Regions from separate parts of the Shewanella avicenniae genome, predicted to be linked through region 2. Evidence: predicted binding sites of a transcription regulator. Region 2 holds the regulator's gene; each other region holds the start of a gene.
The links. Region 2 encodes sigma-54, which starts transcription at its own class of promoters, with help from an activator protein. Its sites were predicted from a motif close to GTTGGCACGNNNNTNGNNT; they were not measured.
Positions count from the first base shown of each region.

Region 1: a site for sigma-54 is predicted at 3,671-3,689, ahead of JYB87_RS17970 (formate dehydrogenase accessory sulfurtransferase FdhD). Genes of this name have one in related genera too.
Region 3: a site for sigma-54 is predicted at 4,448-4,466, ahead of glnK (P-II family nitrogen regulator). Genes of this name have one in related genera too.
Region 4: a site for sigma-54 is predicted at 2,694-2,712, ahead of JYB87_RS16650 (TorF family putative porin). Genes of this name have one in related genera too.

Region 1 is NZ_CP071503.1:4,052,039-4,058,239, forward strand. Features, by position in the region: gene JYB87_RS17950 (TorD/DmsD family molecular chaperone) at 1-469, opposite strand, end outside; gene JYB87_RS17955 (4Fe-4S binding protein) at 480-2,135, opposite strand; gene JYB87_RS17960 (DUF3306 domain-containing protein) at 2,304-2,984, opposite strand; gene JYB87_RS17965 (DUF3305 domain-containing protein) at 2,984-3,448, opposite strand; gene JYB87_RS17970 (formate dehydrogenase accessory sulfurtransferase FdhD) at 3,724-4,560, shown strand; gene JYB87_RS17975 (helix-turn-helix transcriptional regulator) at 4,575-5,480, shown strand; gene JYB87_RS17980 (flagellar basal body-associated protein FliL) at 5,547-5,915, opposite strand; gene JYB87_RS17985 (chorismate--pyruvate lyase family protein) at 6,060-6,201, shown strand, end outside.
Region 2 is NZ_CP071503.1:533,957-540,157, reverse strand. Features, by position in the region: gene JYB87_RS02340 (KpsF/GutQ family sugar-phosphate isomerase) at 409-1,386, shown strand; gene kdsC (3-deoxy-manno-octulosonate-8-phosphatase KdsC) at 1,383-1,937, shown strand; gene lptC (LPS export ABC transporter periplasmic protein LptC) at 1,934-2,494, shown strand; gene lptA (lipopolysaccharide transport periplasmic protein LptA) at 2,481-3,011, shown strand; gene lptB (LPS export ABC transporter ATP-binding protein) at 3,008-3,736, shown strand; gene JYB87_RS02315 (RNA polymerase factor sigma-54) at 3,825-5,303, shown strand; gene hpf (ribosome hibernation promoting factor) at 5,330-5,617, shown strand; gene ptsN (PTS IIA-like nitrogen regulatory protein PtsN) at 5,620-6,063, shown strand; gene rapZ (RNase adapter RapZ) at 6,060-6,201, shown strand, end outside.
Region 3 is NZ_CP071503.1:3,221,536-3,227,736, forward strand. Features, by position in the region: gene JYB87_RS14305 (FMN-binding glutamate synthase family protein) at 1-288, shown strand, start outside; gene JYB87_RS14310 (hypothetical protein) at 395-610, shown strand; gene JYB87_RS14315 (hypothetical protein) at 628-894, opposite strand; gene JYB87_RS14320 (hypothetical protein) at 1,190-1,375, shown strand; gene aroG (3-deoxy-7-phosphoheptulonate synthase AroG) at 1,457-2,518, opposite strand; gene JYB87_RS14330 (ammonium transporter) at 2,795-4,042, opposite strand; gene glnK (P-II family nitrogen regulator) at 4,063-4,401, opposite strand; gene JYB87_RS14340 (hydrolase) at 4,657-5,199, shown strand; gene JYB87_RS14345 (TatD family nuclease-associated radical SAM protein) at 5,413-6,027, shown strand; gene JYB87_RS14350 (PAS domain-containing protein) at 6,099-6,201, shown strand, end outside.
Region 4 is NZ_CP071503.1:3,781,062-3,787,262, reverse strand. Features, by position in the region: gene JYB87_RS16660 (response regulator) at 1-37, shown strand, start outside; gene JYB87_RS16655 (putative bifunctional diguanylate cyclase/phosphodiesterase) at 49-1,761, shown strand; gene JYB87_RS16650 (TorF family putative porin) at 1,911-2,600, opposite strand; gene JYB87_RS16645 (HU family DNA-binding protein) at 2,880-3,152, opposite strand; gene JYB87_RS16640 (DUF3016 domain-containing protein) at 3,550-4,080, shown strand; gene JYB87_RS16635 (GGDEF domain-containing protein) at 4,105-5,850, opposite strand; gene JYB87_RS16630 (prephenate dehydrogenase) at 5,956-6,201, opposite strand, start outside.

The DNA of each region.
Region 1 (6,201 bases), 680 kb from region 2:
TGCCGAGATGACGACGGTAAAACGCCAATTGTTGGTGTGACGGTGCTTCAACAATCAGCACACTCATCACTTCAAACAGGGCTGCAACGTGGTCTTCAGGCTCTTTAACGTTTTCATCACGTTCAAAGCCCAGTTGCGCCAAGTCTTGGCGCAGCAGCGCTAATGGTTTGTCCATCAGAGAGCCGGTCATAAACCAGCTGCCATAAGGCAGGATTTCGCCAGCACCCACACCGATAAACAGGTTGAAGTATTCATCTTCTAACTGCTCAGGGATGAATTGTTGGGCGGCCAATTTGATGGCAGACCACGCACGAGTCATATCGCTGTCGTCGTTACTATCAACTTCTAATCCATGTAAAAACTGCAATAGCTCTTCTGAAGGTTGACGACGCAGTAACGCCGCCAGCAGCTGATAGATATCGGCCCGCAGCAGATCGTTTTCAGAGATTTGTTTTGTAGATTCGGTCATATTGGCTCTCTTATCTCAGTTGCTTTTCCGGGTCTTGCAGAATGTCTTCAAACATATCTTTGACTCGGCAATCGCCGCACATTTTTAGGCGCTCAATATTGGCGCTGAAAGCGCTGTGCGTTCCGACCATTTCCAGCATCCGATGCACCATAGACTGGGTCGCAAATGGAGCACCGCAGCGAATACACTCAAACGGTACTTCTTCTTTTAAGGTCTTACGCGCCTGTCTGGATTCCTTATCCAGATTAATGCGTGGCGCCAGACTAATGACTTTCTCTGGGCAGGCCGCTTCACACAAGCCGCACTGCACACAATCTTGTTCGGTAAAATACAGCGCTGGGGTATCACCGCCATCTTGCAAGGCTTGTGTCGGGCAGGTAGCCACACAGGACATACACAAGGTACAGCCCGCTTCTTTAATCTGCACTTCACCGTAAGGGATGTTGCTCAGCGCTAATTCATCCTTGGTGTTGGCCGCTTGCTCGTTGAGGTAATCCACCGCTTGGTAGAATGCAGCGCGTTTGGTGGTGACGCTAAATTCTGCCGGTGCGGTTGTTGCCCAAGCGCTTGACTCTTCAAGTATAGGCCACAGATCCGCAAGTGCTTTTTCATCAATCAGTTGAATACGCGCAGGCTGACCAATCTGCTCCAACACAGTGTTGGCCAATGCCATTTCACCGTTGAGCATCTGGGTCAATGTTGGCGCAGTAGCAAGCGTATTGAGTACTAATACTTGCTGAGCACCCCATGCAAGCGCGGCCATCCAATGGTCGATACCAGCCACCGCAATCTCTTCGAGCTCAACCGGCAACACATGACCCGGCAGAGAGTCATTGATTAACTCGGCACCTTGGCTGGCATCGTGGAACAAAATCACTGGCGCAACACTGGTTTTCTCGAGAAAACGGCTAATGAGTTTGTTGAGGTATGAATGCAGTGATTGCGGCGTTGGCAGGTCATAGCTCAATGCGCCGGTTGGACACGCATTGGTACAACTGCCTGCACCGTGGCACAGGTAAGGATCAATTTCGATTTTCTGCTCAATGCTTTGAATCGCATCTGCCGGACAGAAGTTCAAACAGCGGTTACAGCCATTCAGACCGTTACGGTTATGAGCGCAGATATCGCTGTTTACTTTCACGTAACGCGGCTTATCAAACTGACCAACCAGCAGTGGGATCTCTTCCACGGCGGTTGCCAGCTTGTCGCTGTCTTCCCCGACATAGAAATAGCCCGGCGGTAGCATCTCAAGTTGAATACAAGGCTCGTTGCTCAGGTCGAGCACAATGTCAAAGTGGGCTTTACGCAGCGCTACTTTGCTCAACTCAGCGGGCTGACCATTGTGATCAACCGATACTTGAAATTGGCCTAGAAAGCCTTTGATAGCCAGTAACTTGCCATAGTAGCTTTCGACGTCTGGTGCAGCTTCCATCACCTGTTCAAGATAGGTTTCATCTTGGTTAGTAATGGCGCCATTGGCCAAAATGACGCAACTCGCCATTTGCTGCAATTTCGCGGCAGCCAAGCGAGTTAAGTCTTCTGGACCGATCAATAAAACATTGCCCTCAGTGGAGTAACTGACGGTAGGCGGGATCAGATTTTGTAGTATGCGAGTCTGCCCCTGGACTTCGCCACGTGCCCGCACCAGCTCAGGCTGTGCGGACATAATGCTCTCACAATTGCTCACTATGCGTTCCTAAATGAGATTCTGGCTGTGGCTTTATTATCTATGTCTATGCTTTTGTTATTTTTTATGCGCTGAGCCACAGCGAATTAAAAGTTATAAGCAATTCACACACCAATATTATGGTATATAAATACTGATAAACTTACGTTAAACAACTCTTTCATTGTTTTTTTCAGCAGCTAATGGATCATTTTGGCTAAGTTGCACAACTTCACCGTCCATTTTGTCCGTTGAATCGGTTGACTCGATTAGCTCAGGCGCTTGTTCGGCAATTTCTGCAGGCATTTGCTCGTCAACGTCTGCGGTTAACTGCGCATCAGGCATATCGTCCTGCGCTGCGATTTCCGGTTCAACAACATCGTCTGGCTTCTCTTCATCTTTCACCAGATGACGGAACACTTTCTTCGCCAGCTCAGATGACACTTCCGGCGTTAAAATCTCTTGGTTGGAATAGTCCAAGGCGTATTCCATCATGCCGTCGATTTCGCTGAAATGCGGCTGTTTCCACAGCGCGCGCAGCGCGTTTTGTCTCACCGATGGATCGACGTTTTTTGCCATAAAACTGGCAAAGCTGCCGCCCACTTCGATATTTTCCGGATCGGGTAAATCCTCAGCTGTCAGTATCTGCTCTTCATCGGTAGCTGGTGTAGCTTCAGAGACCGGATCAGCAACATCCTGAACTGAAGCTGCCGCGCTATCGATGGGTGTAGCTTCGGCGTCAACACTGCTGTCGCTGGGGATTTCTACTTCATCTGGCAGTTCTTCACCCTGTTGAGCTTGCTGTTTTCTCAGCGCCCAACGACTTAAAAAACCACGTGATTCACTCATTAATGTCTCCTGCCTCGGTTCTGTTCTTCTGCCAGTTCCTTACGGCGGTTAACATGTTTACGACGGTGGGCACAGATTTCCACTTCGCCATATTGGGTGATAAAGGCTTCAATCCAGCAAGCCACAGCTTCAGGCATTGGCATGTTCAGCACTGGGGTATCACCCTCTAAACAGCCCGCGGCGACGTTTTGGTCGGCAGAGATAGTTGCTGGAACCCAAGTGCCGTCCTCTTGTTCATCACAAACAATGTAGAGCATGGGATTATCCATATCGAGATTTAGGCGATAACTGGCACGTTCATCTAAATAGAGTTCTAGCGAGATCAACTTGGCACCTTCTGGCGCTGCTTCTGTACCAGGAACGACTTGATCAAGTTCCCAGCTTTCAGCTAACCAACGGCCTACTTGCTTTTCGACTTTCTTCAATGACACATACATCGGCCAGACGCTTTGAGAATGTTGCATTAGGATTTTCCTCCCGAGTTAGTATTTTCGGGTGATAGCGGTTCGCAGTGGACAAGCAATAATTACACCAACTTGATATTAGTAAATTAAGTTGCGCCTGATCATCTTAATTACCGCCAGAGTGGGACATATTGTCCCCGATGAAAAGACATTTTGCACAAGTGTTAGGTGTGAGCTAAGAATCGGTGCGGTAGATCACGCCTATTTAAACGCAATCTAGAGGTGGGAACAAATATTGCTAGTCTGTGGGTCTTACCTATGCGTAGAAGTGATGTATGACCGATTCAAAGCTCCATTTTATTAAAACAACAGCAGAAGTCCCACTGACAATCGCGGTTACCGCCGTAGATGAAAACGGTCAAGTGCAGGACAAGTATATCGCCTGTGAACGGCCATTGACGATATATCTCAATTGGCAACCGATAGTGACCTTGATGACGCTCGGCGCGCGCCCAGAGACCTTGGCGTTGGGGTATCTCAAGAATCAGGGCTTTATCAGCGATGTGGCTCAGCTTGAATCTGTGATTATCGACTGGGAAGTCAGCTCGGCAGCAATTATCACCAAAGAAAATACAGAGGGCTTGCAAGCCAAGTTAGCCGAAAAAACCGTGACCACGGGCTGCGGTCAAGGCACGGTATTTGGCGGATTTATGGATGGAGTTGATGAGATTGAATTGCCAACCCCAGAGTTGAACCAGTCGACCATCTACGCATTATTAAAAAATATCAGCCAATACAACGATACCTATAAAAATGCTGGTGCAGTGCATGGTTGTGGCGTGTGCCAGCAAGATCAGATCTTATCTTTTGTGGAAGACGTGGGTCGCCATAACGCAGTGGATACCCTTGCCGGAGAGATGTGGCTCAACGGCCAAAGCGGCGGCGACAAGATTTTTTACACCACTGGGCGCCTCACCTCAGAGATGGTGATTAAAGTCGCCAAGATGGGCATTCCGGTACTGTTATCGCGTAGCGGTGTGACGCAAATGGGCTTGGAGTTGGCGCAAAAACTTGGCATTACCATGATCGCCCGTGCCAAAGGTCGCCACTTCCTTGTATATAATGGCGCGCAACACATCCGCTTTGATGCCACTAAGGAATCGCAAGATTAATCGCAGGAGTTACAATGAGCGAACCCAGTGAATTGGTTTACATGAGTGCCAAGCAGGTCGCTGAGTACTTAGATCTCAACGAAAAAAAGGTGTACGCCATGGCTAATGAGCGTATGCTGCCCGCCACCAAAATTACTGGTAAGTGGTTGTTCCCTAAGATTTTGATCGACCGTTGGGTAATGGATTCTTGCCATAGCGGCATGTTGTCTGATCGGATGTTAATCACCGGCAGTGACGATCCATTATTGTCGATGCTGGTCGCACGGTTGATGGCCGAAGTGGGTAGTAGAGAACTGATTAGTTACAGTGCTACCGGCTCACGTTTAGGCTTAGAGTTGCTTTCCAAAGGTTACGCCGACATCTGTACCCTGCACTGGGGCAGTGCTGATGAACGTAACATTCGCCACACGGCCTTGCTGAAGGGTTATCCGAACCACCAGCAGTGGATTATGGTGCATGGTTACAACCGCCAGCAGGGGCTTATCGTTCGCCCTGAGCTCCTGCATCGTTGCCAAGAGGAAGAGATGGTACTGCTGCAACCCTGGCGTTGGGTGACCCGTCAAGGCGGCGCAGGAAGTCAGCAACATCTCGAACATTGGTTAATGAAACGCGGCGCCACGGTGGACAGCCTCAATGCCATCATCACTGCCTTTAGCGAGCGGGAGTTGGCCGGTTGTATCGCCCGCAATGAAGCGGATATTGGCTTTGGTTGCCAAGCCGTTGCCCAAGAGAGCGGTTTGGGCTTTGTACCTTTGTTGACGGAATCATTTGATTTTGTCATGCCGCAAGGGATCTACTTCCGTCGTCAATTACAACAACTGTTTAAGATGCTGGTGAATCCGGGCACTCGTCAAATGGCCGCACAATTAGGCGGTTATGATTTAACAGATTGTGGTCAGATTATCTGGAGCCCGCAATAACAAGGTGTTTGAGACCAAATAACAAAGAGGCCAGCAATTGCTGGCCTCTTTGTTAGCTAACTGTTTTTAATCATAAAGATAGCGAGTAAACAACATATTGACGATCAATGACTTCCCAGTTTCTTGTTGCAACAGCTTATTGAGTTCTTCGTAGCACTCTTTACGGATCTCTTCACGGCCTGTCAGCGACTTGATGCGATCTTCCGGTTGATTGCCCAAAATCTCAACAATTGCTGCGCGTAAAAGCGGGTCATGATGTTCAATCACCACTAAATCTTCTGGCGATTTCACCATCAACTCGACACTGATGCGGACAAAGCCCAGCTTTTTACGGTTAGAGATGTAATTAGTGACAATCTCAGGTTCAAAACCATAGTACGCATAATTATCGCTAGCGCTCGGAGTTTCAGCCGCCCATGACACCGACGGCAACATAGCTAAGCTCAACACCAGTAACATTATTTTTTTAATCACAGTAGCTAACTCCTGTTTAGTCGCAGCAAAGGGCTGGCCGAACTGCCAACAACCCGATGAGACATGGTAGACTTCGGTTGATGGTCTTATTTTATCGGTTAATACATGAATCTCTCCAGTCCAACCTTCCCATTTGGCAATGGAATCCATTGGTTTTCTGCTTCAGCGCACACCAAGTTACCGCAAGAGCCGCTTAAAGATTGGCTATTATCTCCTTCTAGTTTGACCCAAAGACTCAAAACGCGCT
Region 2 (6,201 bases):
GGAAACAAGCAAAAGTCGATTGATATTCAGCACCATCATCTGAGTTTTGTGCAGCATAATCCTTGCGCCACAACAATTTCTAACAGAAAAAATCGACTATAATCATGCAATTATTTATTTAATTGTCAGTAGTAACGACGCAGGCCGAAAATCAATTGGCCATGGAACTGTCGCAAGAGAGTGAAGGCACGCGCCAGAGCAATGGTGGGTTCATTGTTTCACTCAAGATGGATTAACTGTAATGATGCACCTCATTGTTGCATCCATAAAATCAATTAGCGGCAGTGGCCGAATGGCAAGATGAGAACAGCGCTCTGCCGCTGAAGATGTTCCATCGCCTCCTCCGCCCACCGCATGAAATAAATTGCAGTCGCAAAAATACGATAGCTGCATTGGACGAATAAGACTATGACAGATGCAAGTCAACTGCGTCATTGGGGGCGCAAAGTTATCGATATTGAAAAGCAGGCGCTCGATAACCTGTATCAGTTTGTTGATTCAGAAGAATTTGCCCGCGCATGTCAGATGATCCTGCAATGTTCAGGTAAAGTGATCGTCATGGGCATGGGAAAATCTGGCCACATTGGCAATAAGATTTCAGCCACATTATCCAGCACCGGAACGCCAGCGTTTTTCGTGCATCCGGGCGAAGCCAGCCATGGTGACCTCGGCGTATTGAGCGATAACGATATCGTATTGACCATCTCTAATTCGGGCGAGTCACACGAAATTCTGACCTTGATGCCGGTGATAAAACGCCAAGGGATCCCAGTAATTGCCATGACGGGCAATCCAGAATCCACGATGGCGAAACATTCGCAACTGCATTTGTGCATCAAGGTGCCCGAGGAAGCCTGCCCACTCGGGCTGGCACCCACATCAAGTACCACCGCCACCTTAGTGATGGGCGATGCCATTGCAATCGCGCTGTTGCAAGCCAAAGGCTTCACCAAAGATGATTTTGCTATGTCACATCCCGGTGGTGCGCTTGGTCGTAAATTACTGCTGAAGGTGAGCGATATCATGCATAAAGGCGAAGATACGCCGATTGTGCGTGACGACATCACCATCACCGAAGCGCTCTATGAAATTTCCCGCAAAGGCTTAGGGATGACTGCCATTGTCAATCAAGACAATGAATTGGTGGGTATCTTTACCGATGGTGACTTACGCCGGGTGATTGATGCAGAAGTCAATCTCCGTCAAACCCTGATTGCTGAAGTGATGACCCGTAACTGCACCTCGGTGACCGACAGCATTTTGGCTGCTGAAGCGCTTAAAGTGATGGATGATCGCAACATCAACGGCCTGATTGTTATCGACCAACAACGCCACCCAATTGGGGCGCTCAATATGCTCGACTTAGTCAATGCGGGGGTTATGTGACACAACATACGACTTTTTACGGCCCGGTTACTGACAAGGTGTGGCAAAAGGCGCAGCAGATCCGCCTGCTGATTTGTGATGTTGATGGAGTGTTTTCTGATGGCCGCATCTATATGGGCAATCAGGGTGAGGAGCTAAAAGCGTTCCATACTCGCGACGGCTTTGGTATTAAAGCGTTGCTGTCATGCAATATTCAGGTGGCGGTGATCACCGGTAGAAAATCACAAATCGTTGAACGGCGCATGACATCCCTCGGTATTCAGCACATTTATCAAGGGATCGACAATAAACTGACCGCTTACCATGAATTGCTTGACGTTTATCAACTCAACCCAGAGCAGGTTGCTTACATCGGTGACGATATGGTTGACCTGCCAGTGATGCAACAAGTAGGCTTGGGCGTTTGCGTGGCGGATGGCCATCCACAGGTCAAACAACTGGCAGATTTTGTCACCAGTATTGGCGGTGGCTTTGGTGCCGTGCGAGAACTTGCAGATCTGTTGCTGCTCAGCCAAAATCTGCTCGATAGCGCCCACGGAATGAGTGTATGAACCGAGTAACTTTGGCCATCATTGCCTTCTTTGCCGCCGCCATCGTGTTGTATTGGCAGGTACAGAGCAAGCGAAATGAACAGCAACCCACGACGGTAAGCACCGTGGAGCGGCCTGACTATGTGGCTGATAATCTAAAAAGCGTCAGTTTCGATGAAAACGGTAAGGTGTCTACCCGAGTGTCTGCGACCCATATGGCGCACTTTGCCGATACCGACACCACGCTATTCGAAAAGCCGATTTACCATATCTATCCAGATAACGGTGATGCGCAGTGGAAAATGTCTGCCGACCAAGGGCAGCTCAATCGCACACAACATAAGGTTGTGCTACAAAATAATGTTATGATTGATGCCATTACGCCAAAAGATCCCATTCGATCATTAACGACAGAGTATTTAGAATTAGACGTGTCGACGATGATCATGACCTCGCCGGAGCAGGTCTTTATGTCAGGGAGTGGCTTTAACGCATCAGGTGTCGGACTTTATGCCGATTTAAATGCCCAGCAATTGAAACTGTTGAGCGACATTAAAGGTACTTATGAGAGCAAATAATATTCTTCTGGCCATCGTACTTAGCGCCTCGAGTCTGATGGCAACTGCCGCGGACATCAACTTACAACAAGAGGTAAAGATTAAGTCCGCCACTCAATTTGCTGATCTCAAAAATAAACGTGTCGTCTATGGCGGCCCAGTGTTGGTGACTCAAGGCTTGTTAACACTTAAAGCCGACGAATTGAGTGCCACCTCGCCAGAAAAAGATCAAGACCGTGTGCTGATTGCCACCGGCAAACCAGCTACTTTCACCCAAAAGCAAGAAGATGGCACGCTGACCACCGCTCGCGCCAATGAAATTCAGTTCAACATCAACCAACGCGTGTTGACCCTGATCGGTATGGCCAAGGTAGAGCAAGGCAGCAGCATGTCCTCAGCGGATAAGATCATTTACGATCTGAACAAGCAGCAGCTGCAAGCGATTGGTAGTGACCAAGAGCAAGTCACCACAGTTATCCGTCCAGATAATCTCCCTAAAGAGCCAACGCCGCCGAAAACCGAGCAGGAGCAGCCATGACCAGCGTTTTAAAAGCGACCAATCTGGCCAAGAGCTATAAAAAACGTTCGGTAGTAAAAGATGTTAGCTTACAGGTAAACACCGGACAGATCGTTGGTTTGCTCGGTCCTAACGGTGCGGGCAAAACCACCACCTTCTACATGGTGGTCGGCTTAGTACAGAGTGACCATGGCCGTATTTTTATTGATCAAGATGATCTGACCTTAGATCCAATGCACCTGCGGGCGCGTAAAGGGATTGGTTATCTGCCGCAAGAGGCGAGTATTTTTCGCAAACTCTCAGTGCGCGATAACATTATGGCCGTTCTTGAAGTCCGCAAAGGATTAAGCAACGAAGAACGCGAAGCCATTCTTGAACAGCTGCTCGAAGAGTTTCATATCACCCACATCCGTGACAGCTTGGGGATGGCGTTATCGGGTGGAGAACGGCGCCGCGTTGAGATAGCACGCGCGTTAGCGGCTGATCCAAAATTCATTTTATTGGACGAACCTTTTGCGGGCGTAGATCCAATTTCTGTTATCGATATCAAGAAAATCATCGAACAACTCAAGTCTCGAGGACTGGGTGTCTTGATTACCGATCATAACGTGCGCGAAACTCTGGATGTGTGCGAACACGCCTACATCGTCAGCCATGGGCAGCTGATTGCAGAAGGCACACCCGCCGAGATCCTCGACAACCAACAGGTGCGAGCAGTGTACTTAGGGGAACAATTCAGGCTATAGTACGGTGGTGGGGACAAATAAATTTCATAAAACTACCAACTCTTTGTGGTTGTTTTAATACATAATTTTTGGGGATTAGCAGTCAACAATGAAAGCGTCACTTCAGCTTAAGCTGGGTCAACAATTAACTATGACACCGCAACTGCAGCAGGCAATTCGTCTACTGCAATTGTCGTCGCTTGAGCTGCAGCAGGAAATTCAACAAGCACTCGATTCCAACCCGATGTTGGAGATTAATGACGATGTTGATGTTGATAACAATGACGCGGGGCTTGAAGCGGATAACCGCGAACGTGACAGTGAACAAGAGCTGTCAGAGTCGATAGAAGACAGTTCGTCCGTTGAAACCAGTGATGCGCTTAATAGCCAAGAGCTCCCTGAAGAACTGCCAATGGACACCACTTGGGACGAGGTTTTCACCGCTGCGCCCAACACGTCATCTGGCGTCGTCCGTGACGATGACATGCCGTTTCAAGGTGAAACTAGCGAAGGCTTGCATGAGCATTTGGAATGGCAAAAAAACCTCACACCATTTTCAGAAACCGATGAAGCAATTGCTACCGCGATTATTGAAGCCATTGACGAGCGTGGCTATTTAACCCAATCAGCTGAAGAAATTATTGAAGCGCTGGGCTTAGATGATATCGAAGTGGATGAAGTTGAAGCCGTGCTGAAGCGCATTCAACACTTTGATCCCGTGGGAGTTGCCGCGCGCGATTTACGCGAATGTTTGCTGATCCAATTATCACAATTCAGTGACGACGTACCGCATTTGGCCAATGCCAAAATGCTCATCGATGAGTACCTCGATCTGATCGCCGCCAAAGATTACCGCACCTTGATGCGCAAAACGCGCCTTAAGGAAGAAGAGTTACGTGACGCAATCGTTCTCATCCAAACGTTAAATCCTCGCCCAGGATTAACCATCCAAGAGTCTGAAGATGAATATGTCATTCCAGACGTGACGGTATGGAAGAAAAACGGGCGCTGGGTGGTTGAACTCAACCCAGATTGCATGCCAAAAATCAGCATCAATCAGCAGTATGCCACGATGGCACGTAGCGTGCGCAGCCAGTCAGATAGCCAATTTATTCGTGGTCATCTGCAAGAAGCTAAATGGTTTATCAAGAGTTTGGAAAGCCGTAACGACACCCTGCTTAAAGTCGCTAATTGCATCGTTCAATTTCAGCAAGGCTTCTTCGAATATGGTGAAGAAGCGATGAAACCTATGGTGCTCAACGATATTGCCGAAGCGGTAGAAATGCATGAATCGACCATTTCGCGGGTCACCACCCAGAAATACATGCACACCCCTCGCGGCATTTTTGAACTAAAATATTTCTTCTCTAGCCATGTAGGTACTGACGATGGCGGCGAGTGTTCTTCAACAGCCATTCGTGCTTTCATCAAAAAGCTGGTTGCCGCGGAGAACCCTAAAAAGCCGTTAAGCGACAGTAAAATGGCGCAATTGCTTGCCGAACAAGGCATTAATGTCGCGAGACGAACAATCGCTAAGTATCGGGAAGCAATGCTAATTCCGCCGTCAAATCAGCGGAAGAGCCTTTAAAAGCCCGACAATCGGAGGAGTCAACGATGCAAATTAATCTTGCAGGAAAACAACTTGAGATCACCGATTCTTTACGTAGCTACGTTGAGAGCAAATTTGCAAAGCTTGAACGCCATTTCGAACAGATCAATAATGTCCACATTGTCCTCGCTGTTGAAAAAGCACTACAGATAGCAGAAGCCAAGCTGCACCTTTCCGGCGGCGAAGTATTTGCAACCTCTCAACACGACGACATGTACGCCGCCATTGACATCCTCATTGATAAATTGGATCGTCAGGTCATTAAACACAAAGAAAAGCTGACAAAACACTAACGATGGAACTTAGGACCATCCTGCGGCCGGAGTGTACCACCTGTGCGACTCCGGGCAGTAAGAAAAAGGTACTGGAGCTCATCAGCGATCTCGCAGCAGCCCAGTATCCCGACCTATCCTCTCAAGCCATTTTTGAAAGTCTTTTGGCTCGCGAGCGTATGGGCAGTACAGGAATCGGTAACGGTATTGCGATCCCGCATGGTCGTTTGCCGGATATTGACACGCCCGTTGCGGTATTAATCAAGTGTGAAGAGGCCATTCCTTTTGACGCGATTGATAATCAACCGGTGGATATTTTGTTCGCACTTATTGTGCCAGCAGATCAATGTCAGCAACACCTGAGCACGCTCTCCGCCATGGCGGAAAAGCTAAGCGATAAACAAGTGCTCAAGCAGCTTCGTAAGGCTGAGAACGAGCAAGAACTTTATCAGGTAATCACCGCATGAAGTTGGCCATAGTCTCCGGTCGTTCAGGTTCAGGAAAATCTGTAGCCCTGCGCGTATTAGAGGATATGGGCTATTACTGTGTTGACAACTTGCCATTACAGATGATTGGCGATCTGCTAGTAAATCTGCGAGGCAGCA
Region 3 (6,201 bases), 1.5 Mb from region 2:
GGCAACATGTTTGCCTTGGGGTGCATTCAGGCATTGCAATGTAATAAGGACACCTGCCCTACTGGCATCACCACCCACAACAAAAAATTACAACAAGGATTAGATCCTCGTGATAAATCTGTAAGAGTTGCCAATTACAATCGCATTCTGCATCACGACCTTGGGATGTTGGCGCATACTTGCGGCATTAACGATCCCCGAGAATTGTCACCGCGACATATTCGCATTGTGACGGAATCAGGTTTTAGCCAAGCGTTGGACGATAGTTACCGCCACTTGGAACGTTGATCTCGTGTCTGGCGCAAAATTTTAATAAGTTACATTGTGCGCCACATCACACAAATGATAGTATTCGTGGATAAGATCAAAGACTTTGATACTGAGAGGAACAAGGATGAAAACGACCTACATGAGCCTGTCGCCCAGCACAGACTTAGTTAAAGAGGCATCCTTCAGCTGCAAAAGTTGTAGCCGCATGATCGAAATCGAAGGTGAATTGCTGTGCTATCACGGTGGTAAAATCACCAGCCTCAAGCCATTAAATCCGGTCGATGGTTGTAAGAATCTGCTGTGTGATGGCTGGGAAAAAGAGCGTAGCTCTGAAGAATAACGGCATTGCCATCCGCATTACTGCGGATGGTGAGCCAGATTCGTTTTGTTAATTGACGCATACAGCGCATCGTAATTTATCCCACCCAATTGCTTCTCTGGCTTCATCGCCAACGTCAGCCCTCTCGTAGTAATAATCAACCCAGCGCGTAATTCGGTATGAAATTGTGCTAATTGCATTTCATCAATACCGCGTTTAATCAGCGTTGCAGATAGACTGCGCCAGTCGGTGGTAACCTGATGCTGAGTGCCTTCCAAGCTGACTAACAACGAAATATTTTCCATATATTCTCTCCAGGCTATTTTCATCATCTATCCCTAGATACTAGTCAGCACAAGCTGAATCATTACTGAATCTAGATCACGATCTTTAACTAACTTAGTTGCATAGTACCTGATAAAAAGCTAATGCGCTTCAATGTAATATCATCTTGCACTTTTTTTCCTTGTGATGAGATCCATGAGGTTATCGGCAACCTATTTCTTTGCTAATCTAATTCGCGCAGATAGCAAGGGACTGACGCGAAGAAGATAGGAACCGTTAAGATCTGTATAACTAAAGCGAGAACAAGGTCCCGTTATGCCGGATTCAAAAAATAATCGCCCGCCATTGCCGTTGGTACAGACGTGGGTGTGGATGATGGTTGAGTCGAACGTGCCAGAAATCAGAGAAAAAGGTAAAAATAATCTCATCGCTTGTTTCGGCAGTTTGGCAGAAGCCAATAAATACGTACAACAACAGCTAGAAACGGACAAAACTTCTTAGGGTTGTATCTGATAGACAAATCCCCACTGAGCAGGAGCTGAGTGGGGATTTTTTTAACCCAAAGCATTGGGTGTAGCTGGCTTACTTACTTGAATTACGGCGCGCGATAACCGCTTCATTCAAGGTTGCCAACAAGGTTTCGGTATCATCCCAGCCAATACAGCCATCGGTGATACTTTGGCCATAACACAAAGGTTGACCAGGCTTAAGATCTTGACGGCCTTCAACCAAATGACTTTCCACCATTACGCCGAAAATCGCCATTTCACCTTTTGCCATCTGCTGAGCAACATCTTCAGCAACCACCAACTGACGTCGATAGTCTTTATTCGAGTTTGCATGGCTAAAATCGACCATGATGTTAGGACGCAAGCCTGACTTTATCAGCTTGGCTTTAGTATCTTGCACATATTCTTCTTCGTAGTTAGGCGCTGTGCCACCACGCAAAATGATGTGGCAGTCCTGATTACCTTTGGTCGATACAATCGCAGAATGACCATATTTCGTTACTGAGAGAAAGTAATGTGATGCACTCGCGGCGCCAATGGCATCAATCGCAATCTTGATATTGCCGTCGGTACCATTTTTGAAACCCACTGGGCAAGACAAGCCGGAGGCCAATTCACGGTGTACTTGTGATTCAGTGGTCCGCGCGCCAATCGCGCCCCAACACATTAAATCAGCCAAATACTGCGGCGTGATCATATCCAAGAACTCACCGGCAGTCGGCATACCTGCATCGTTCACCTGCAACAGCAAACTACGCGCTTTGCGTAAGCCATCGTTAATATCAAAGCTCTTGTCCATGTACGGGTCATTGATTAACCCCTTCCAACCGACTGTGGTACGCGGTTTTTCGAAGTAAACCCGCATGACAACTTCCAGCTGATCTTTGTACTGTTCCCGTAGCACACTTAAACGGCGACCATATTCAATGGCTGACTCAGGGTCATGAATTGAACACGGCCCAATGATCACTAACAGACGATCATCAGCCCCCTTCAGAATATTGTGAATACTCTTACGTGAGTTAAACACAGTTTCAGAAGCTGCGGCAGTCGCCGGAAATCTTTCCAGAATGGCTATCGGTGGTAAGAGTTCTTTTACTTCATTAATTCTTAGATCATCATTCTGGTACGGCATGATTTCTACTGGCCTCTAACATTCAACGACACAAAAATTTAAATTTATACTTTTAGTAGTTATGTTTCAAATATTGAACAAAGTTTATTAAAACACAGGTAACAGGTATTAATCCACCAATGATTTAGGCTTTTTAGCTAAATAAATTCAAGAAATTGTGCATAAAGTAATAACCTGAGTAGCGCCAGATTTAAATCAGGGAAAGCGAAGAAATTAGCCATAAAAAAAACAGGGCTTAAGCGCCCTGTTTTTCAGCCAAACTTACTGTTTTAGTGATTATGCGTTTTTAACAGTCACGAACTCTGGGTATGCATCAACACCACAGTCGTAGGCATCAACACCGTTGTACTCTTCTTCTTCAGAGACACGGATGCCCATAGTCGCTTTCAGGATTGCCCAGATAACCAGTGAAGTACCGAACATCCATGCGAAGATAGTCACAGCACCCAGTGCTTGTGCACCGAAGGTCGCATCAGCGTTAGATACAGGTACGACCATAACACCGAACAGGCCAGCCACACCGTGTACAGAACATGCACCCACTGGGTCATCAATCTTCAAGCGGTCGAAACCAACGATTGAGAATACAACCAGCGCACCAGCAACCAGACCAACAATACCCGCCATCACTAATGATGGGCTTGCTGGGTCAGCAGTGATAGCAACCAGACCAGCCAAAGCACCGTTCAGCACCATAGTCAGGTCAGCCTTGCCCCATACCATCTTACACACGATCAGCGCAGATACTGCACCGAATGCCGCAGCAGAGTTGGTGTTCACAAATACTTTTGCTACTGCAGATGCATTTTCAGCATCAGATACCATCAGCTGAGAACCGCCGTTGAAGCCGAACCAACCGAACCACAGGATAAAGGTACCCAGAGTTGCCAGCGGCAAGTTACAGCCTTGGATTGGGTTAACTTGGCCATTAGGACCGTATTTACCTTTACGTGGGCCAAGTAACAATACGCCAGCCAGTGCAGCAGAAGCTCCAGCCATGTGCACGATACCACTACCAGCGAAGTCAGAGAAACCAGCTGCAGACAGGAAGCCTGAGCCCCAAGTCCAGTAACCTTCGATAGGATACAGAACAGCAGTCAATACGACAGAGAAGATCAGGAATGCCCACAACTTCATACGCTCAGCAACAGCGCCAGAAACAACTGACATTGCAGTTGCAACGAACACTACTTGGAAGAAGAAGTCTGATTCTAATGCGTGATCAGCACCTTCAGCTTGAGAACCGATCAGTGTGCCGAATGAAGGCAACCAGCCACCTTCAGTATTGTCTACATACATAATGTTGTAACCGACCAGCAGGAAGGTCACACAAGCGATTGCATATAGAACGAAGTTCTTGGTCAGAATTTCGGTGGTATTTTTAGCGCGAACCAAACCAGCTTCGAGCATCGCGAAACCAGCGGCCATCCACATAACAAGAGCTCCAGACACCAAGAAGTAAAAGGTGTCCAACGCAAAGCGAAGCTCTGTAACGGTAGTCCCCAATTTGGTTAATTCTTCCATTGTTATTATCCCCTTTCCCCTTAAAGCGCTTCAGAGTCAGTCTCACCCGTACGAATACGGATAACTTGTTCTAGATCTGTCACGAAAATTTTCCCGTCACCGATTTTGCCTGTGTGGGCAGCGTTAGTAATCGCTTCCAGCAGGTGCTCTAGGTTTTCTGCTTTTGTTGCAATCTCAATCTTCACCTTAGGCAGAAAATCCACTTGGTATTCTGCGCCACGATAAAGTTCGGTATGCCCTTTTTGACGACCAAAGCCTTTAACTTCGGTTACTGTCATGCCTTCAATCCCGATTGCCGCGATAGCTTCGCGAACATCATCTAGCTTGAATGGCTTGATGATTGCGCTGACTAATTTCATCCAGACCTCCAAATCGCCTTTATATGTAGTGTTGTTGGATTTTTTAATTCAAGCATTAGGCCAAAATGTTAATTTTTTGTATTACAAGGAGTTAGCAGATCACCCACCATTTTCGTGCGTTACATTTGCACCAATAAGTTACATAGCGAACATTTTTGCACCAATTTGAATCAAACAATGTTCTTTGGCTGCACCGTTGTCGACATCAAACTTAATGACCTAAACTTGATCGGGGTCTCACTACAGGAGAGTACAGTGATAAACAGTAATGAATGCGTAATGGTGTTGGTGGATGTACAGGGAAAACTTGCCCGCATGATGGCAGATTCAGAGCGGTTGCATCAACGGCTAGCCACCTTAATTAAAGGCATACAATTATTTGATATTCCATTGATATGGCTTGAACAGTTGCCCGAAAAACTCGGTTCCACAAGTGAAGAATTAGCCACGATTCTCGCAACTCAGCATAGGCCAATAATTAAGCAGCACTTTAGCGCATGGCAAAATGACAGCTGCCGCCAAGCGTTGGCCGATTTGGGGCGTAAGCAGGTGATATTAGCGGGCATAGAGGCCCATATCTGTGTTTATCAAAGTTGTGCCGATTTTTTAGCTCAAGGCTTTGATGTACATCTAGTTATTGATGCGATTGATAGTCGAGACCCTGCAAACAAAGAAATTGCCGTGCAAATGATGCAAGCTAGAGGTGCAATGCTGACCCAAACTGAGTCATTGCTGTTCGAATTGCAGCAGATTGCCACAGGGGAACGTTTTAAAAAATTGCTAACACTGATCAAATAAGCACTAGAAGCTCAGTAAGCCTCGCGCGCAGTTTAGCAGTCGCGCGCCAAGCGAGGTTGCCGCTATTCACCACGCCATTAACAAACAAAACCGCTCGATGAATTACCAGCGTTAATTTCACATTAGCATTTGGCAATTTGACCTTGGCGACATTATCGCCCCCACAAACTCGCTACACTTTCACTAACGTTTTTGTAGAACCGCCTCTCTCATATGAATAGCGAAAGCCACTGCTGCACCTTAGTTTACGATATTCGCGACAGCCGCTACCTTAACATTACGGGTCGCTGTACCCTGCGCTGTCAATTCTGCCCTAAACACAACGGCAGTAAGCAAGTGCATCAATATCAACTCGCACTGGATCACCAACCCAGTGCCGCCGAGATCATTCCACAACTGGGTGATGTAACCGCCTTTAAAGAGTACGTGTTTTGCGGCTATGGTGAACCAACACTCAACCTCACGACCTTGCTCAATGTGGCGCACGAAATTAAGCGTCAAGGCGGTCGCGTGCGGATCAACACGGATGGTCTAGGTAATCTGTTCCACCGCCGCAACATTTTGCCAGAACTGGCAAAGTGTACCGATGCGCTGTCTGTATCCTTGAATGCACAGAATGAAGCGGTATATCTGCAGCACTGCCAACCGCGTTTAAAAGATTCGTGGGTAGCAGTGAATCAGTTCATTAAAGATGCGCCACGCTACATCAAAGATGTGCAAGTATCTGCCATTGAAGGATTGCAAGGGGTTGATATTGCCGCCTGTAAACAATTGGTTGAAGCGGCAGGCTGCCAATTTAAGCATCGCGTGTTGGATGTCGTCGGATAGATCTGTCGCCGCTGTAGCGAACAATATTTCGTGTTAACATAACCGCATTGTTCGCTTCAGCCACTATTTGAATGTCCAGTAAACATCGACTCAAGGAATCGCCACTTACCCCGCATATTCGTGGCGTACAATGGTCCCGCCAACGCTTACTGGCGGTGGTCAGTCAATTATGTA
Region 4 (6,201 bases), 950 kb from region 2:
GCACTATTGGCGTATTGTGGAACTTCCTAACCAGTAGAGGAATTGTAGATGGATCTACTGCTGATCGATGATGATGAAATCGATAGAACAGCTATTCAGCGGGCATTGGCGGATTCTTCTCTTCGCGTAAAAATTTCTGAAGCTACCACCGCAGAGCAAGGTTTGGCACTCGTTGCTGAACAAACGTTTGATGGCATTTTACTCGACTACCGTTTGCCTGATGCTGACGGGATTGAAGTGCTTGCTCGCCTGAGCCATGCCGTGGGCGATGATACCGCGGTGGTGATCATTTCCCGTTACGAAGATGAAACGCTCGCCGAGCGCTGTATTGAGCTTGGTGCTCAGGATTTCTTGTTAAAAGATGAAGTAAACAGCCGCCGTTTAACCCGTGCAATTCGCCAAGCCCATCAACGGGCGGCCATCATGCAAGAGTTGCGGCGTAGCCATCAGCAATTGAAATCATTGGCTGAACATGACTCGCTGACTCAGCTTGCTAACCGTTATGGCTTTGAAACCTTTCTTTACCGTGAGTTAGCCAAAGCGCGTTGTCAGCATGGCAAACTCGCACTGATCTTATTGGATTTGGATGACTTCAAGCTGGTTAATGATGCCTTAGGACATCAAGCGGGTGATCGGCTATTAGAGTTGGTGGCAGAGCGATTATTAAGGTTAGTGCCCTCTAAAGGCATGATCGCTCGTATTGGTGGCGATGAATTTGTAGCTGTGCTTTGCGGCGATGAAGCGGTGGCAGAGGCTGAGCAATGGGTAACGCGCTGTCTTGAGGTTTTACAACCCAGTTATGAAGTACAAGGCAAAATGCTTAGCATCAGTGCCAGTGCTGGCATCGCCTATTATGGTGCACTGGCAAAGAGTGGCTCTGAATTGCTGCGATGTGCCGATATTGCCATGTACAAAGCCAAGCACGATGGCCGTAACCGCTATCAAGTGTACTCAGAGACATTGAATATCGCGGTTAATCAACGTATTAAAATCGCCCAAGGCCTGAATCAGGCGATTGAAAAGCAACAATTACGCTTGTTTTATCAGGGAAAATTCTCTGCAACGACCGGCGAGTTAGTCGGAACCGAGGCCTTATTGCGTTGGCAACATCCTGACATGGGTATGTTAGCGCCAGACGCCTTTTTACCGGTGGCAGAAGAACGCGGCATGATGGATGAGTTGGCCGCGTGGGTACTGACTGAAGCCTGCATCCAAAACCAACGTTGGCTGAATATGCTGCCGGATACACAGGAACCGATTTCGGTGGCGGTGAATCTGTCTCCCTCACAAAACTTAAAACAGCTGTTACTGCCGCAAGTGACCGCGGCGCTGGCTCGTTCGGCGATGCCCGCACAATATTTAGAACTTGAACTGACCGAAAATGCTTTGATTGAGGATTCTCTGGCCTTAGCTGAGACATTAGAGGCGGTGCGCAAACTGGGCGTCACCTTGGCATTAGATGATTTTGGTACTGGGTTTTCGTCGTTGGAGCACATCAAAGATTTTCCGATCCAAGTGTTGAAAATGGATAAGAGCTTTGTGCTACCCCTTGAGCAATGTGAGCGCAGTCGGCGGTTGTTAAGCGCCTTGCTTAATTTTGCCAAGGGGTTAAATGTGATTGCGGTCGCGGAAGGGGTGGAAACCGCTCAGCATGCCGAGTTTTGCCGTGCCCACGGCTGCGATATTTTGCAGGGATATTATTTCTGTAAGCCGCTACCAGCGGCGGAATTCGAGCGCCAATTCATTTTGCCGAAAGCCTAAATAACAAAGCCCGTTATCAAAAAGATAACGGGCGATTTAAGCGCACATTGATTGAGCGATAATGGGTTACAAGTAAGCTATCCGTGCTGCCGTTAAACCCAATATTATTATTGATATCGTTATTATTTTATAGGTTTTCTAGGCTTAGCTTAGAAGTCGAAACCGTAGCTATAGCTCATTACAAATTTCACGTCATCACCTGGCAGATCAGTGTTTGCCAGTTGGAATGTTACGTCACCAATAGCGGTGGTTTTGGTGACAGAAACTGCGTATTCAGAGTAGTTGTCTTCGCCATACCAGCTTTCAATCACATCACCGGTTGAATACGCATAGTACAAGCCAAGGCTTACGGTGTCAGTGACAGGGAAAGTCGCAGCAGCGTGCAGATAGGTGTAGTCTTTTTCATCTAAACCGTCAGCTGCCACATCGTCACCAGCGTTTACGAATTTAGCCACACCAACTTCTAACCACTCGTAAGACAGGGTCAGATACAGTTCGCCGAAATCGATATCACCTTCAGCGTCTGGATAACCGTAGTACAGGTAACCAACGTCATAACCGATGTCACCGATAGAGTTTGCATAGCCACCGTAGAAGTCCATTTCGTAGCTGGTGTCATCACCGAAATCTACAGTTGAACCCCAAGTGCCGATATAGAAGCCTGATTCGTGCGCGTAATCGATACCACCTTGTACGGCAGCAGCATCACCAGTTTGGCTCACGCCACGCCACAAATAGTTAGAAGTAGCACCGATGTTACCGGTAACTTCTGCTTGGCTCATAGGCGCGACCAACATTAAACCTGCAAGTACGCTCAACGATAGCAGTTTCTGTTTCATTCTCAATTCCCCCTAGTTCCCTATTGTATTGCCACTCATCTGTAGGTTCAGACGTTGCAGCTTAGTCTTGTGTTGATTGATTGCATGTTTATAGAGCGAAGAATGTGCCAAAAGTGAAAAGTTATATTTTACAAAAGGTTAAGAATTTGTAATCTAATATTTTGATACCCGATTGCACTATATTTGTGCGATAGGTTCAAAGATGGTGCAATACATGCGCTGGTGGAAAATGAAAAACGCCCCATAAAGAGGCGTTTTGTGACAAAGATCATACGCTGATTAATTCACGCTATCTTTCAATGCTTTACCAGCTTTGAATTTTGGAATGACAGCCGCAGGAATTTCGATTTCTGCACCAGTAGATGGATTTCTACCTACGCGAGCGGCGCGAGTAGAGGTTTCAAATGAACCAAAACCTACGATCGAGACTTTTTTGCCTTCCTTTAGTGCTTCGGTAACAGCAGATTCAATTGACTTCAGCGCAGAGGTTGCTTGGGCTTTAGTCAGGTCTGCCTTATCAGCAATGCTGGCGATAAGTTCAGCTTTATTCATATTTATGTTCTCTTGGTATGACAAATCATTATTGTTATAGCGCTGTTAACTTGCCACAAGATGCGTGTGGTTAAAAGAGGCACATTGCGAGATCTAGAGTAAATTGTCAGGACAAAATCGCATAACTGAGAGTTGATTAATAAAAAAGCGGAATTGTTGCTAACCGTGCGATTGTTTTCAGCGCTAATGCCGTCAATTACGGCGTTAGCGTCAAATAACTGCTGTCCGAAAGGTCCGGTCAATCTTGCGAGAATAGCAATGTTTCGGCGATTGCGGGAACTGAAGCCGCTGGCTAACATCCAACTTAGTGGATATAACTTAGCGTTAGTTTAAGCTGAACAATTAGCCAGTAACGGGATGACCAAATGGGACGTCCGAGTGAATTGAGGAGGCACACATGAAAGTCGGATTATTAATCGCCGGGCTGTTTTTCGCAGGATTGACAACCACTGCAACGGCAGATGAGGCCGCAGCAAACAACATTACCGAAGCCGGTGTTGTTAAAATTGAATGGCAGGCACCAGAAAAATATCGCGATGTCCGTTCCGCGACCGAAAACCGTGCTGTATATCGCCAGCGAGTGTTTGAGGCGCTCACCAAATCACTGGATAAAAATGCCAGTAAGTTATTAAAGAGTGGTGAGAAACTGGAGCTGGTCGTGACCGATTTAGATCTTGCCGGCGATGTCTTGCCCACCTTTGGTGCTGCGACAGTCAATGAAATCCGCGTCGTGAAACAAATCTATCCACCACGGATCAGTTTTAGCTACCGCGTGTTAGAGGGTGAGCAAGTGATCATGGTCGGCAGTGAAAACCTGCGCGATATGGGCTTTATGGACCACACCTCAATGAATGATAGTGATTCGCTACGCTATGAAAAAGCCATGCTAGAAGCATGGTTACGCAAAACTGTGGTGCCCAAAGCTTAAGCCGCGACCTTGCGTTCCATTAAGTTAAGCGATATGACGACTCTCTAGCGTGTGTTGCAGCAGGCAAAAACCGTCCGGTGACAGTTTTGCCTGCTTTTTCGCAAACGCACTCAAACTCGACAGCTGAGCTTCGGTTGCACCTAAGGTGAGTTCCGGTGGCAATATGCCGACGCTTAAACTCACTAAGCCATAAACACATTGCTGCCCTTGGCGATCTTTGGCGCTGAAATGCTGTTGTTGCCAGTGTTCTGCACTAAAAAAGCGCGGTTTGACTTGTTCAAACTGGCTAAGGACCTGCTGACACTGGTTGACCATCTCCGCCTCGGTCGCAATCATCACAAAATCATCGCCGCCCACATGGCCGATAAACGGCTGGCTTGCTGATTGGCGCAATAAATTGGCGGTTTCGCGGATCACATCATCGCCCTTGGCAAAACCATAAACATCGTTATAAGGCTTAAAGTTATTCAGATCAAAGTAGGCCAAGTAAAACGGTGTATTGCTGTGCGCTAAGCGTTGTAACTCTTGCTGAATGGGCACGTTGCCGGGCAGTTCAGTTAACGGGTTGGCATGACGTGCGGTTTGAATCCGTTGCTCGGTAATGCGCTGCAGCAAGTCGCGGGTATGGCCAATACCTAAGAACTTACCTTGGCGCAAAATAATAAATTGTTGCGCAATTAAGCGGTTATCGTCAGCGGTTAACTGGTGGCTGACTTGTGATAACGGCGTGCAGGCTTCTACCATCAACACGTTTGCATCCATAATCTCGGTGAGTGGATGGTTTTCATGCAAGGCACGGCCATAGGGTGTAGAAAACAGCTCTAGCAAACTTTGACGATACACCAACCCAAGCGCGTTATCGTTGTCGATCACCGCCACGGCTTGTAACGCAGGGCGCTGCATAAAATGTTGGCTCAATTGTTTCAAGCGCGTGTTTGGTGGCAGGGTGTCGCTAAGCTCACATAAACATTCCGCTGACTCACTAAAACGGGGTTGCTGCAGTTTGGGCGCATGCTTTACTTGATATTGCAGGCTCGTTAACGGATGAGCGCTCGGTTTGCCCAGTAAAAAGCCTTGGCACAAGCTGATCCCCAGTCGCTGTAAAATCATTAACTCCGCTTCGGTTTCAATCCCTTCGGCGATCACTTTGCAGGTGAGACTTTGACAGAGTTCAACAATCGAGCGAACAAACTCCTGCTTTACCGGAAACTGATCGATGCGATCAATAAAATGGCGGTCGATTTTGACATAATCAGGGGCAAGTTCTGACCAAAGCCGTAATCCAGAATAACCCGCGCCTAAGTCATCAAGCGCCACCTGAAAGCCTTGGCTGCGATAGTGGTCTAAGCAAGATTTGAGTAGGTCGATATCTTCTGCAGGGTATTGTTCTGACAGTTCAATCACGATTTGCTCAGGTGCATAGCCCAGTTGTTGTGCCAGCCGTAGGGTTTGGCCTTTGGGATAGTCGGGATCGAGCAGGGCTTTGGGGCTGATGTTGATAAATAATTTGCCCGGTAGTTGCCGCTGTTTGAATTGCTGAATCGAGGCACTGCGACAGAGGGTTTCTAACTCTGACAAACGCCCTTGCCGTTCGGCTGCACCAAAGAGGTGATAGGGCTTGTGCAAAATACTGTCAGTTGGGCCACGACTTAGGGCTTCGTAACCATGAATGCGGCCAGCGGCAATGTTAACAATGGGCTGAAAGTGCACGTTGATTGCTTCAGTACTCAAGATTCTGCCAAGTACTTGGGCTTCGGCAAAGCTATGCATGTTGGCGGTCACCGATGGCTGCTGAAATTCAGGCAGCATAAAAAGCCTCGGTGACAACCAGATGACATCTGCAAACAAGATGTTGAAACTGTGAGCTAGGTTTGACTAGCGGCTTTGCTCTTTAAACTGCGCTAAGGTCATGAGGATCAGCCCGAGACGTTTAACAATGGACTCGAGCAGCGCTTGGTCTTCTGCTTGTTCGAGCTTTGCCACCGCTTCGGCCAACTCTTTAACATAAGGCAAAAAACGGGTGCTTTGGGTGTTAAATCCCTGTTCAACCGTAAAAATTTTAGAAAATTTAGCATGACCAGCCTGCTGCAATTGATCCAATTTGGCATCAGCATCAACCGC